3 regions of the Kitasatospora sp. NPDC059599 genome follow, and region 1 is predicted to be linked to each of the others. Evidence: riboswitches for the same ligand, from Rfam matches in the RefSeq annotation. Region 1 holds a riboswitch; each other region holds the start of a gene.
What was found. Region 1 has a riboswitch for cobalamin ahead of ACFV04_RS14200 (cobalamin biosynthesis protein). Riboswitches for the same ligand answer to the same signal wherever they lie in the genome.
Positions count from the first base shown of each region.

Region 2: another riboswitch for cobalamin. It lies ahead of ACFV04_RS13780 (HoxN/HupN/NixA family nickel/cobalt transporter); the one in region 1 lies ahead of ACFV04_RS14200 (cobalamin biosynthesis protein).
Region 3: another riboswitch for cobalamin. It lies ahead of metE (5-methyltetrahydropteroyltriglutamate--homocysteine S-methyltransferase); the one in region 1 lies ahead of ACFV04_RS14200 (cobalamin biosynthesis protein).

Region 1 is NZ_JBHWCL010000032.1:2,795-7,062, reverse strand. It holds gene ACFV04_RS14205 (cobyric acid synthase) at 31-1,545, opposite strand; gene ACFV04_RS14200 (cobalamin biosynthesis protein) at 1,542-2,528, opposite strand; cobalamin riboswitch at 2,711-2,845, opposite strand; gene ACFV04_RS14195 (XRE family transcriptional regulator) at 3,041-3,724, shown strand; gene ACFV04_RS14190 (alpha/beta hydrolase family protein) at 3,951-4,268, shown strand, end outside.
Region 2 is NZ_JBHWCL010000030.1:49,180-53,447, forward strand. It holds gene ACFV04_RS13760 (CobW family GTP-binding protein) at 1-384, opposite strand, end outside; gene rpsN (30S ribosomal protein S14) at 381-686, opposite strand; gene rpmB (50S ribosomal protein L28) at 686-922, opposite strand; gene rpmG (50S ribosomal protein L33) at 1,039-1,203, shown strand; gene ACFV04_RS13780 (HoxN/HupN/NixA family nickel/cobalt transporter) at 1,275-2,390, opposite strand; cobalamin riboswitch at 2,422-2,636, opposite strand; gene ACFV04_RS13785 (ArsR/SmtB family transcription factor) at 2,719-3,102, shown strand; gene ACFV04_RS13790 (hypothetical protein) at 3,158-4,268, shown strand, end outside.
Region 3 is NZ_JBHWCL010000169.1:10,198-14,465, reverse strand. It holds gene metE (5-methyltetrahydropteroyltriglutamate--homocysteine S-methyltransferase) at 1-2,022, opposite strand, end outside; cobalamin riboswitch at 2,203-2,391, opposite strand; gene ACFV04_RS37645 (hypothetical protein) at 2,438-2,902, opposite strand; gene ACFV04_RS37640 (ECF transporter S component) at 2,922-3,770, opposite strand; gene ACFV04_RS37635 (ABC transporter ATP-binding protein) at 3,767-4,268, opposite strand, start outside.

The DNA.
Region 1 (4,268 bases):
GTCGTGCCCGGTTCTGCGGTCGTACCCGGCTCATGCGTCACTCCCAGGTGCCCCGGGCGCCAGGAACGGCAGCGATCCGGCCGCCGGCACCCCGCCCTCGATCAGCTTCCACAGCGCGTCGGTGTCCGCGTGTTCCTCGATCAGGTCGCCCAGCCGGTCCAGCCGGGCCTCGCGCGCCGCGGCGAAGGAGGTGTCCGGCGCCGGGACGAACGCCCGGCCCGCCAACGCGGCGACCTCGCGCAGGAGTTCGCGGCGGAAGCCGTCGTTCTCCAGCGCGCCGTGCCAGGTCGTGCCCCAGACCGAGCCCACCCGGCAGCCGTCCAGGAAGGCGACGCCCCCCTCGACCGCGACCACGCCGTGGTGGATCTCGTAGCCTTCGACCCGGTGCCCGTACGCCTCGCCGACCGGCCGCGCCAGCACCTTCTCGACGCCGAACCGCACGTGCGTCGGCAGCAGGCCGAGCCCGTCGACGGCACCCGCCTTGGACTCCACCTCGTCGACGATCCCGCGCGCCAGCATCTGGTAGCCGCCGCACACCCCGAGGACGGGCAGTCCGGCCGCCGCCCGCGCCTTCAGCGCCGGCTCCAGGCCGCGCTCGCGCAGCCAGGCGAGGTCCGCCACGGTGGCCCGGGTGCCGGGCAGCACCACCAGATCGGCGTCGGCCAGTTCCTCCGGCCTGGTCGCCCAGCGGACCAGCACACCCGGCTCCTGCGCCAGCGCGTCCAGGTCGGTGAAGTTGGACAGCCGGGGGAAGCGCACCACGGCGACCCGCAGCACGTCCGCGCCGAGCGGGCCGCGCCCGTCCACCCGGTCCACCACCGTCGACAGGTCCAGCGAGTCCTCGGCGTCCAGCCACAGGCCGGGCAGCATCGGCAGGGTGCCCAGCACCTGACGGCCGGTCAGCTCGTGCAGCATCTCCAGCCCGGGTGCCAGCAGCCGCGCGTCGCCGCGGAACTTGTTGACGAACCAGCCGGCCACGTGCCGCTGGTCCTCCGCCGACAGCAGCGCCAGCGTCCCGTACATCGCCGCGAACACGCCGCCCCGGTCGATGTCCCCGACCACCACCACGGGCAGCCCGGCGGCCGTCGCCAGGCCCATGTTGGCGATGTCGCGGTCGCGCAGGTTGATCTCGGCAGGCGAACCGGCGCCTTCGCAGACCACCACCTCGTAGCGGCGGCGCAGATCGGCGAGGCACTCCAGGGCGCGCTCCAGCAGGACGGGCTTGCGCTCGCGGTAGTCCAGCGCGCCGACCTCGGCGACCGGCCGGCCCAGCAGCACCACCTGGCTGCGGCCGTCCGCGCCGGGCTTCAGCAGCACCGGGTTCATCGCCGCCTCCGGCTCCACCCGGGCGGCCTGCGCCTGCATCGCCTGGGCGCGGCCGATCTCGGCACCGTCGGCGGTGACGAAGGAGTTCAGCGACATGTTCTGCGCCTTGAACGGCGCGACCCGCACGCCCTGGCGGGCCAGCCAGCGGCAGATGCCGGCCGTCACCACGCTCTTGCCCGCGTCCGAGGTCGTCCCCGCGACCAGCAGCGCGTTCGTCATGCCCTTCCCCTCTTCCCCAGGAGCGCGCGCAGCAGGACGTGCCCCGCGACCGTCGTACCCAGCGCCAGCGCGCCCACCCGCCGCGAGAGCGCGCAGGCCCGCTCGATGTCGTCCACCGTCACCGGGCGCAGCTCCGCGCCCAGCACCGGCCGGTGCTCCACCCGCTCGCCGTACTGCAGTGTGCCGCCCAGCCGGACGCCCACCGCGCCGGCGAACGCCGACTCGGCCTGGCCCGCGTTCGGGCTCGGGTGCGCGGAGCCGTCGCGGCGCCAGACCTGCCAGGCCGTCCGGGGCTGCGGGGCGGCGGCCACCGTCAGCAGCGCGGTCAGCCGGGCGCCCGGCCAGCCGGCCACGTCGTCCAGCCGGGCCGAGGCCCAGCCGAACCGGGCGTGCCGCGGCGAGCGGTGGCCCACCATGGCGTCCAGGGTGTTCACCGCCCGGAAGGCCAGCAGCCCGGGCGTGCCCGCGAGGGCGCCCCAGGTCAGCGCGTTCACCACGGCGTCGGCGGTGTTCTCGGCCACCGACTCGACCACCGCGCGGGCGATCTGCTGCTCGTCGAGCGCGCTCGGGTCCCGCCCGCACAGGTGCGGCAGCCGCTCCCGTGCGGCCCGCAGGTCGCCGGCCTTCAGCGAGCGGCCGATGGCGCGGGCCTCCCGGGTCAGCGAGGTGCCGCCGAGCACCGTCCAGGTGGCGGCCGCCGCGAGGGCCGCCCGGCCCGTCGGGCGCCGGCCCACCGTACGGTCCAGGGCGAGCGCGCCCGCCGCGACCGCGCCCACGCACAGCGCCGTGTACCCGGCCCCGGCGGCCCGGTCGTCGCGCCACAGGCGCCGCTCCAGCCGGGTCGCGGCACTGCCGAACACGGCCACCGGGTGGCCCCGGCGCGGGTCGCCGTAGCGGGCGTCGGCGGCGTAGCCCACGACGGCGCCCAGCGCGAACAGGGCGGCGCGGGCGAGCGGACGACCGGTCAGGGGGCGGCGGGTCATCGGCTGCACGTCGGAAGGCCGGGTATCGGAAGAGCGCGTGCGAGGAGGCCGGTCGCGTGAACACCCTGCGCCGGAAGGCCGTGCCCGGGACGGCAGCTCGGAGTGCGGCGGGGCGGGGCAGCCTGCATCGCGTGCGTGTCCTCACTCAGGGTCCGCGCCCTGGATCGACGTAGCGGGGGCGAGAGTCTCCTGGCTTCCGGGTCGGACGCACCCCCGGGGCCTTCCAGCGGCTTCTGACGGCCCGCCGTGGCGATGATTCCGAGCGTGCTCCCCGGTGACAGTGGCGGGACCGCGCCGGACTCGCACCGGCTTCCTCTCCATGCCTCCGATTGGCCCCAGGATCCCATCACGCGGCCGAACCGGGAGTCAACCGAGGTCACGGAGGGGTTGGTCACACGGGACACCGGCTGACAGCCTGTGGGATCGCCCAGCGCGGCGGGCCCCCGGGACCGGTCGCTTCGTGCGTTCGGGTGCTGGGGCCGTGCCCCGGTCCGCCCCTACCGTTCGGTGGCATGCGTCGCAGAAAGCCCCCCGCCGCCCCGCCCCCGGTGCCGTTCTCGCCCTCGGCCGCCCGCGCCCACCGGGCCGGTCTCGGCCTGACCCCCGAGCAGGTCGCCGAGGGTATGGCCGCGCACGGCGTCCGGCTGCTGCCCGCCCACGTCCTCGCCTGGGAGAGCGGCGAGCTGCGTCCCGGTGAGGGCGAGTTCATCGCCCTCGCCCGCGCCCTGTGGTGCCGGGCCGCCCAGCTGATGGACGGCCGCCCGGTCCGGCTGCGGGACCACCGGCTGGCCCGCGAACTCGGCCAGGCCGCCGTCGCGGACCGCACCGGCACCACCCTCGACGCCTACCGGGAGGCCGAACTGACCGGTCACTGGGACGGCGACGAGGAGCAGACCCGGTCCCTCGCCGAGGTCCTCGGCCTGGGCCTGCCCGACCTCGTCCGGGCCACCGGCCGCGAGGAGGCCCTCGACCACCTGCTCCGCCAGTGCGTCACCGGCCGCTGGCAGCCCCACCTGCGCGCCCTCGCCCGCATCGTCCCGGCTCCCGCGGAGACCCTGGCCGGCGCTGTCGAGGCTCTCCACCAGGAGCACCACGTCCCCTCCCACTGGGGCGCCGGCGCCCGCGCCGCGCCGCCCCCCGCGATCGACACCCTCACGTCCCGCTTCTGGCGCCTCCTCGACGCCGACGCGCTCTGACTCCCGGCCCCTCCGGAAACCCCGGCCCCTCTGGAATCCCCCGCCCCTCTCGAACCCCCTGACCCGCTGACTCCCCGCCCCGCTGACTCCCCGACCCGCTCCGGCCCGTGCCCGAGTGACCCGGACGGCCCAGCCCGGTGGCCGGGCGGGCGGGGCCCCGGTGGACTGGTGTACGAGCACCGTCCGGCCCGAGAGCAACAGCGAGAGCAACAGAGCGGGGAACGATATGCGCTGGGGAACCGCCGCCGTCGTGGCGGCCGCCGCCGTCGGAGCCGGCGCTGCCGTGCTGGTGGTCGGCCGCCGGGCCTCCGAGCGGATGGTCCGCCCGGTGACCACCGTTCAGGAGTCCGGGCCGCTCCTCGTCCGGAGCCTCGGCGCCGGGCGGATCACCTTCACCGGCAGCCCCGAGAGCCGGCAGCCCGGCCGGTGGGCCGTGGAGTGGGGCGACGACGGTCACGCGGTGGTCGAGGAGGTCCTCCACAGCGACGGGGCGGGCGTCACCCGGCGGCTGGTCCGCGCGGACCGGGGCACCCTCGTCCCCGGC
Region 2 (4,268 bases), on a different contig from region 1:
GAGGCGCCGCCCGCCGGATTCTCCGCCGGCGATCACCTCGACGGCCGGGTGCGGGTCGCTGCCGCCCCACAGTTCGACGACGGCGAGCCCGTGGCGGCCTTCGTCGGCGATCCCCAGCAGCCGGGGCAGCAGGTCCTCGCGCAGGGCGCAGCACGGGCAGTCGTTCGTCAACGGCGCGTCGTCCGCGTCGAACACCCCCCGGGCGTCGCGCAGTTCCCGGTGGACGAGGCCGAGCGAGGCGTCCCGCAGGTCGTGCCGCAGCACCACCGCCTCCACCGCGTCCGCGGTCAGCTCGTCGACGGCCGCGCGTCGTTCCTCGGCGTGCAGCCCGGCGACGACGACCACGGGCAGCTTGATCCGCTCCGGGGCGTCCACCGGGCTCACCGGCTCGCCTTCCGGACGCCCGGCAGGTGGCCGGCGTGGGCGTGCGCGCGCAGGTTGACCCGGGAGAGGCCGAAGGCGCGCAGGTAGCCGCGGGGGCGGCCGTCCACGGCGTCGCGGTTGCGGACCCGGGTCGCGCCGGCGTCGCGCGGCCGGCGGGCGAGTTCGGCCCGCGCGGCGGCGCGCTCGGCCGGGTCGGCGCCGGGGTGGGCGATGATCCGCTTGAGCTCGGCCCGGCGTTCGGCGTACCGGTCGACGACGGCGCGCCGCTGCTCGTTCTTGGCGATCTTGCTCTGCTCGGCCATCAGACCCTCTCCCCCCGGGCCCGGATCCGGGCGACGGCGGCTTCGATGCCGATCGTGTCGACGGTGCGGATGCCCTTGGCGCTCAGCGTGAGCCGCACGTACCGGCCCTCACCGGGCAGCCAGTAGCGCTTGCGCTGGACGTTGGGGTCGAAGCGGCGGCGGGTGCGGCGGTGCGAGTGCGAGATCGCGTTGCCGAAGCCGGGCCGGCGGCCGGTGAGCCGGCAGTGGGCGGACATGGGTGCTCCCTGGCGTCCGGGAATGATCGGGACGGCGCAAACGCTACACCAGATGAAAATGACTTCCATTTCGGTGTACGGTCTCGACCGAACACCCCGGACCCAGGAGGACACCCGTGGCCCGCAGCGAACTGCGCCCCGTCATCAAGCTCCGCTCCACCGCCGGCACCGGCTTCACGTACGTGACCCGCAAGAACCGCCGCAACGATCCGGACCGGATGGTCCTGCGCAAGTACGACCCGGTCGCGGGCCGGCACGTCGACTTCCGCGAGGAGCGCTGACCCCGCACGCACGAACGGCGCCTCCCCGAGTGGGGAGGCGCCGTTCGGCACCGCGCGGTGGGCCCCTCAGCTCACTGCTCCTGCGGCGTCCAGCGCTTCTCGACCTTGGCGAGCTTCCAGTACCCGATCGCCACCGCCCAGACCACCACGAACAGCCCCGCGATCGCGTAGCCGACGTTGTCCAGCGAGATCTCCGCGATCCAGCCGCTCACCGGGTCGGTCAGGTCGAACTTCTCGTGCAGCACGCCGACCAGCTCGATGGTGCCGATGATGAAGGCCACCGCGATCGACAGCCCCGTGATGGTCAGGTTGTAGTACACCTTCCGCACCGGGTTGGAGAAGGCCCACTGGTACGCGAAGTTCATGAACGTCCCGTCCAGGGTGTCGAACAGGCTCATCCCGGCCGCGAACAGCAGCGGCAGGCAGACGATCGCGTACCAGGGCAGCCCGGCGGCCGCGCCCGAACCCGCCATCACCATCAGGGTGACCTCGGTGGCGGTGTCGAAGCCCAGGCCCAGCACCATGCCGACCGGGAACATCTGCCCGGGGCGGGTGATCGAACGGGTCGCCCGGTTCAGCACCCGGGCCATGAAGCCGCGGGAGTCGAGGTGCGCCTCCAGCTCCGCCTCGTCGTACTGCCCGGCCCGCATCGCGCGGAACACCTTGACGATGCCGAGCAGCGCCGCCAGGTTGAGCGCGCCGATCAGGTAGAGGAACACCCCGGAGGTGGTCGTCCCGACCACGCCGAGCCACTTGTGGGTGGTCGACTCGTCGTCCATCAGCGTGTTCGCCAGCTGGGCGCCGCCCGCCACCAGGGCGGCCATGATGACCACCATCGAGGAGTGCCCCAGCGCGAACCAGAATCCCACCGAGACCGGCCGCTTGCCGTCCGCCATCAGCTTGCGGGTGGTGTTGTCGATCACCGCGATGTGGTCGGCGTCGAACGCGTGCCGCATCCCGAGGGTGTACGCGGTGATGCCCAGGCCCACCCCGAAGACCTGGGTGCCGACCGCGTACCGCTCGGGCGCCACCAGGAACACGAGCGTCCCGAAGGCCACCACGTGCATGGCCAGGATCACCCCCATCAACCCGGCCGTACGGACGGTGTCCTCGCGTTTCCACCGGAAGGCGGGCAACACGGACGGCGCCGCTTTCGCGTCCGCCGCGGCGGTTTCGGGCAGGGTCATCTCAGGATCACGCTCCAACACCTCGTGGAATCACTTCGTGAAGTGCCGTGGCCGGTCTCCTGGCTTACGGGACATCCGGGTCCGCCTTCCCGAGTGCGCGAGGCACCCAGTGGCTTCGTGGACACGGACCGAATTCCGTCGAGGACGAAGGAACTCACCCGATCACAGTGGCGAGGGCCGCTCCGGACTGGGACCCCTGAGGGTCCGTCACCGGTCTTCCCGAGCACCACGGCGGGCTACACCGTAGGGGTCGCGCCCCGACCCATGCAAGGCTGCGCACCTGCGCAGGTGTCCAGGATCACAGGCCCCCGCCTGCAAGAATGTCCGCATGCATCTCGTACCGGCCGACCGCGCGGGCCACCGCACCATCGACGGGCACCGGGTCTGCGAGGCCATCGCCGCGATCGGCGACACCGCGCACGTCCGGTCCTGGGCCGAGCGCTTCTCCCTGCTCGCCGACCCCGGACGGCTCGCCCTGCTGCTCGCCCTGCACCGGGCCGGCCCGCTCGCCGTCACCGACCTCGCGGTCGCCACCGGCATGCGCGACCCCGCCGTCTCCCAGGCCCTGCGGCTGCTCCGCACGGCCGGCGTCGTCACCGGCGACAAGGACGGCCGCGTGGTGCGCTACCGGCTCGTGGACGAGGACATGCGCCCCCTCCTCGACGAATGCGCCGCCGGCGAGCACCACGAGCCCACCGCCGCCGCGGGCTGACCGACACTCGGGGAACAGCCGTCGGGCCGGGCCACCGGATGAGTACGATCATGGTGTGCCGTCCCACCCCCACGCCTGGCCCGCCGACCGCTGGAACACCCGACCGGTCAGGGCACGCGTGCTGGCGGTCGCCCGCACCCTCACCTCCGCCACCCGCGTCCTCGACGTCCTCACCCTCCTCAACCCGGACGGCATCGACCGGTACTTCACCGTCAACCCCGGCTCCGCCTTCGCCGACCGCGCCCTGGACGACTACCTGCACGGCCTGCCCGGCTTCACCGTGCTCGACTGGCAGGACGCCCTCCGGCACCACTTCGACCTCGCCGTCGCCTGCGCCGTCCACTCCTCCATGCACCACCTGGACGCCCGGCTCGTCGTCCTCCCGCACGGCGCCGGCTACAACCGCCTGGTGACCGAGTCCACCGGCGACACGACCAGCTCCGCAGGCCTCTCGCGCAACGAACTCACCCACGGCGGAGAGGTGTTCGTGGACGTCCTCGGCCTCTCCCACCCCGAACAGCTGGACCGCCTGCGGACCTCCTGCCCCGAAGCGCTGGACGTCGCCCGGGTCGTCGGCGACCCGTGCCTCGACCGGATGCTGCGCAGCCTGCGCTCCCGGGACGCCTACCGGGCCGCGCTCGGCGCCGTCGACGGCCGACGGCTCGTCGTCGTCAACTCCACCTGGAGCGAGCACTCGTTATTCGGCCGCCGCCCCGACCTGCCCCAGCGGCTGGTCCGCCGGCTGCCCGCCGACGAGTACACGGTCGCCGTCGTCCTGCACCCCAACATCTGGAGCCGGCACGACCCCGAGGCGCTGCTCGACACCGCCCGCCGGATGGGCCTGCGGCTGATCCCGCCGCACCAGGGCTGGCAGGCCGCGCTGGTCGCCGCCGACTGCCTGATCGGCGACCACGGCTCGGTATCCGTCTACGGCGCCGCGCTGGAACGACCCACCGTGCTCGTCGCCACCGGCGCCGCCGAACTCGACCCGCGCTCCCCCGGCTACGCCTTCGGCCAGACCGCCCCCGTGCTCGACCCCGACGGCGACCTCGCCGCCCAACTCGCCCGGGCCCTGCGGGAGCAGGACCCGGACACCCTGCGCCCGCTCACCGACCGCTCGCTGAGCCGGCGCGGCCGGTCCGCCGCGCTGCTGCGCCCCCTGCTCT
Region 3 (4,268 bases), on a different contig from region 1:
CGCGTCGAGGTCGTCGATGGCCGTCATGACCGCGCCGAACTCGGCGTAGCACATGTGGGTGTGGACCTGGGTGTCGGCGCGGACGCCCGAGGTCGCCAGCCGGAAGGACTCGGTGGCCCAGTCCAGGTAGGCCGGGCGGTCCGCGGCCCGCAGCGGCAGGGTCTCGCGCAGGGCCGGCTCGTCGACCTGGACGACGGCGGCGCCCGCGGCCTCCAGGTCGGTGACCTCGTCGCGCAGGGCGAGGGCGACCTGGCGGGCGGTGTCGGCGAGCGGCTGGTCGTCGCGGACGAAGGACCAGGCGAGCATGGTGACCGGGCCGGTGAGCATGCCCTTCACCGGTCGGTCGGTGAGGCCCTGCGCGTAGCCGAACCAGTCGACGGTCATCGGGTGCGGGCGGGAGATGTCCCCGGCGAGGACCGGCGGCCGGACGTAGCGGGTGCCGTAGGACTGCACCCAGCCGTGCCGGGTGGCGAGGTAGCCGGTGAGCTGCTCGGCGAAGTACTGGACCATGTCGTTGCGCTCGGGCTCGCCGTGGACGAGGACGTCCAGGCCGGCCTTCTCCTGGTAGGCGATGACCTCGCGGACCTCGGCCGCCATCCGCTCCCGGTACGCGGTCGCGTCGATCCGGCCCGCCGTCAGGTCGGCCCGGGCGACGCGCAGTTCGGTGGTCTGCGGGAAGGAGCCGATGGTGGTGGTCGGCAGCAGCGGCAGGGCGAGGCGTGCGCGCTGGGCCTCGGCCCGCACGGGGTAGGGCTGGGGACGGCGGGCGTCGGCCCCGGTGACGGCGGCGACCCGGGCGCGCACGGCCGGGTCGCGGGTGATCGGCGAGTGGGCGCGGGAGGCGAGGTCGGCGCGGTTGGCGGCGAGTTCGGCGGTGATCGCGCCGGTGCCCTCGCGCAGGCCACGGGCGAGCAGCGCCGCCTCGGCGGCCTTCTGCCGGGCGAAGGCGAGCCAGCGCAGGATCTGCGGGTCGACGTCGCGTTCGGCGGCGGCGTCGAGGGGCACGTGCAGCAGCGAGCAGGAGGGCGCGACGTCGACCCGGTCGGCGAGACCGAGCAGGGTCGCCAGGGTGGCCAGCGACCTCTCCAGGTCGTTGATCCAGATGTTGCGCCCGTCGATCACCCCGGCCACCAGCCGCTTGCCGGGCAGCCCGCCCACGGCGGCGAGGTCGTCGAGGTTGCCGGCGGCCGGTCCGGTGAAGTCCAGTGCCAGGCCCTCGACCGGGGCCTTGGCGAGGACGGGCAGGGCCTCGCCGAGGCGGTCGAAGTAGCTCGCGACCAGGAGCTTCGGCCGGTCGGCGAGGGCGCCCAGGTCGCGGTAGGCGCGGGCGGCGGCATTCAGCTCGGCCGGGGTGCGGTCCTGGACGAGGGCGGGCTCGTCCAGCTGGACCCACTGCGCCCCGGCCTCCTTCAGGGCGGCCAGCAGCTGGGCGTAGACCGGCAGCAGCCGGTCCAGCAGGGTGATCGGCCGGAAGTCGGCGTCAACGCCGGGGGCGGGCTTGGCGAGCAGCAGGTAGGTGACGGGGCCGACCAGCACCGGCCGGGCGGTGTGGCCGTCGGCGAGGGCCTCGCCGAGCTCCGCGACGGCCTTGGCCGGGTTCGCGACGAAGACCGTGTCGGGGCCCAACTCGGGTACGAGGTAGTGGTAGTTGGTGTCGAACCACTTGGTCATCTCCAGTGGCGCGACGTCCTGGGTGCCGCGCGCCATGGCGAAGTAGCCGTCCAGCGGGTCGGCCTCGACGGCGTCCCGGTGCCGGGCGGGGATCGCGCCGACCGCCACGGTGGTGTCCAGCACGTGGTCGTAGAGCGAGAAGTCGCCGGTCGGGACCTCCCGGACGCCGGCCCGGGCGAGCTGGGCCCGGTTCTCCCGGCGCAGGTCGGCGGCGGTGGTCAGCAGCGCCTCCGCGGTGACCGCGCCCTTCCAGTACCCCTCGATCGCCTTCTTCAGTTCCCGGTTGCGGCCCTGGCGGGGGTAGCCGTGCACGGTGGCGAGGGTTGCCGCGGCTGCGGACTTCGTGGTCAAGGGACTCTCCTTCGCGAGTCTTGCTCCTCAGGGATCCGGAGACGACACGAGGGCGCGAAGGGATGACGGACCGGGCAGCGGCCGCCGCGGAACGTGCGGGGCCTGATCTGCCGGGTATGGTCGCCGACCCGCCCACGAGGTCACCGGATGGCCGCACGCGGATGGTCCGCGGGCGGGCAGTGGCAGGTCTTCGGACTCGCGGGCACGCCCACCCTGTCGAGGGCGGACACCTACTGGCCGTCGCTTCCCAGCCCCTCCCGGGCCCAGTGCGTATGACGGCGGTCGTTCCCACTCACCGCTGCGGGGCAGTCCCGGATTCCCACCGGGTTCCCTCTTGCGACGCGCCTGCCTGGCGGACAGGGCGAACCAGCTGCTCCGCCAGCTTAGGGGCAAACGGCGGGGGCCGGAGGGGAAATCATCTGCGGCGTCCGGATGGTGAGACTCCGCCGCCGTCCCTGGTGGTGCCGGACGCCCGTTCGTGCGGCCGGCGGCCGGGGGCGCGCTGCGGCTCCGCCGGGGGCGGCAGGAAGGCCCGGATGTCCGCGAGCAGTTCGGGCAGGCCCCGGCCGGGGTCGGGCCGCGCGGTCGGGTCGGTTGCCGGGGCGGCATGCGTCCCGGCGTCCGGGCCGGCGTCCTGGTCGGCATTCGTCCCGGCACTCGCCGGCCCGACCCGATCGGCGGGGACGCCCGCCAGCACCCGTTCGGCTTCGCCCAGCAGTTGCAGCGCCCGGTGGAGGTCGAGCCGCATCCGGGCCACCTGGGCCTGTGCCCCGCCCAGTTGACGGCGGGCGGATTCGAGACCGGCGTGCTGCTCCGGGGTCAGCAGGACCACGTCGGTCCCGTCCACCGTCGCCGTTCGGGGCTTCTCACGCTTGGGCATGGCGGCGGGACCTCCCGATTCAGGAGCGCACCGGCCCGGCGGGCAGCGGACCGGCGACCGGGCCCGCCGCGGCTCCGGTGCCGTCCGGGGCCTCGAAACGCACCGTGGGCTCGAAGTTGGCGCGGCGGGCCGCGCGGCGGAAGACGGTCAGCACGGCCGGCCCGACGACGAGCACGGCGGTGAAGGTGGTGACGGCGCGGCCGGTGTCCCAGCCGAGCGAGGTGGCGAGGTCGAACAGCAGGTAGCGGTGCCACTGCTCGGTGAAGGGCAGGCCCGGGAGGTAGGCGATCGAGCTGTTCGGGTCGGTGGAGAACGGCCAGAAGGAGAGGTTCAGCAGGAAGCCGAAGAGGTACCCGGAGAACGCCCCGTACCCGGCCAGCATCGGCACCTCCCAGCGCCGCCGGGCCGGCGGGAGCAGCCCGGCGAGCATGCCGACGAAGGCGCAGCCGAACATCTGGTAGGGCATCCAGGGGCCGACCCCGCCGGTGAGCAGGGCGGAGGCGAACAGCGAGGTGCAACCGAGGGTGAAGCCGAAGCCGGGGCCGAAGACCCGGCCGGCCAGGACGAGGACGAAGAAGACCGTCTCCACCCCGGCCGTGCCGGCGCCGAGCGGGCGCAGCCCGGCGTTGACGGCGGACAGGACGCCGAGCATGGCGAGGGCCTTGGCGTCGATGCCCCCGGCCGAGATCTCGGCGATGACGACGGCAAGGACCAGGACGAGGAGTGCGCCGAAGATCAGCGGCGGGGCGTAATTGGAGCCGAACGTCCCGGGGGCGACGACGAACGGCCAGGTGAAGGCGACCAGGCCGATGAAGGCGGCCAGGGCGACAACGATCCGGGCCCGGCCGGGGATCCGGACGGCGGTCACCGGGCCGTCTCCACGGCTTCCAGCACCCCGGCGACCTGATCGACCGTCAGGTAGCCGAGCGGGGCGAGGATCTTGGCGGTCTGGGGGGCGAAGGTGGGCGAGGCGACGATCACCTCGGCGGTGGGGCCGTCGGCGACAACCTCCCCCTCGGCCATCACGACCACGCGGTCGGCGGCGGAGGCGACGAATTCGACGTCGTGGGTGGAGACCACGACGGTCCGGCCCTCGGCGGCGAGGGCGTCCACGATGCGGGTGAGCGCCGCCTTCGCCCGGTAGTCGAGCCCCCGGGTCGGCTCGTCCAGCAGGACGACCCGTGGTGCGGCGGCCAGTTGGATCGCCAGGACGAGCGCCAGCTGCTGCCCCTCGGAGAGGTCCCGGGGGTGGGTGTCGTCCGGGATCCCGGGGGCCAGGCGGTCGAGGAGCTGCCGCGCGGTCGGCCCGACCGCGCGCTCGGATTCCAGGTCGCCCTGGGCGAGTTCCTGCGCCACCGTCTCCAGG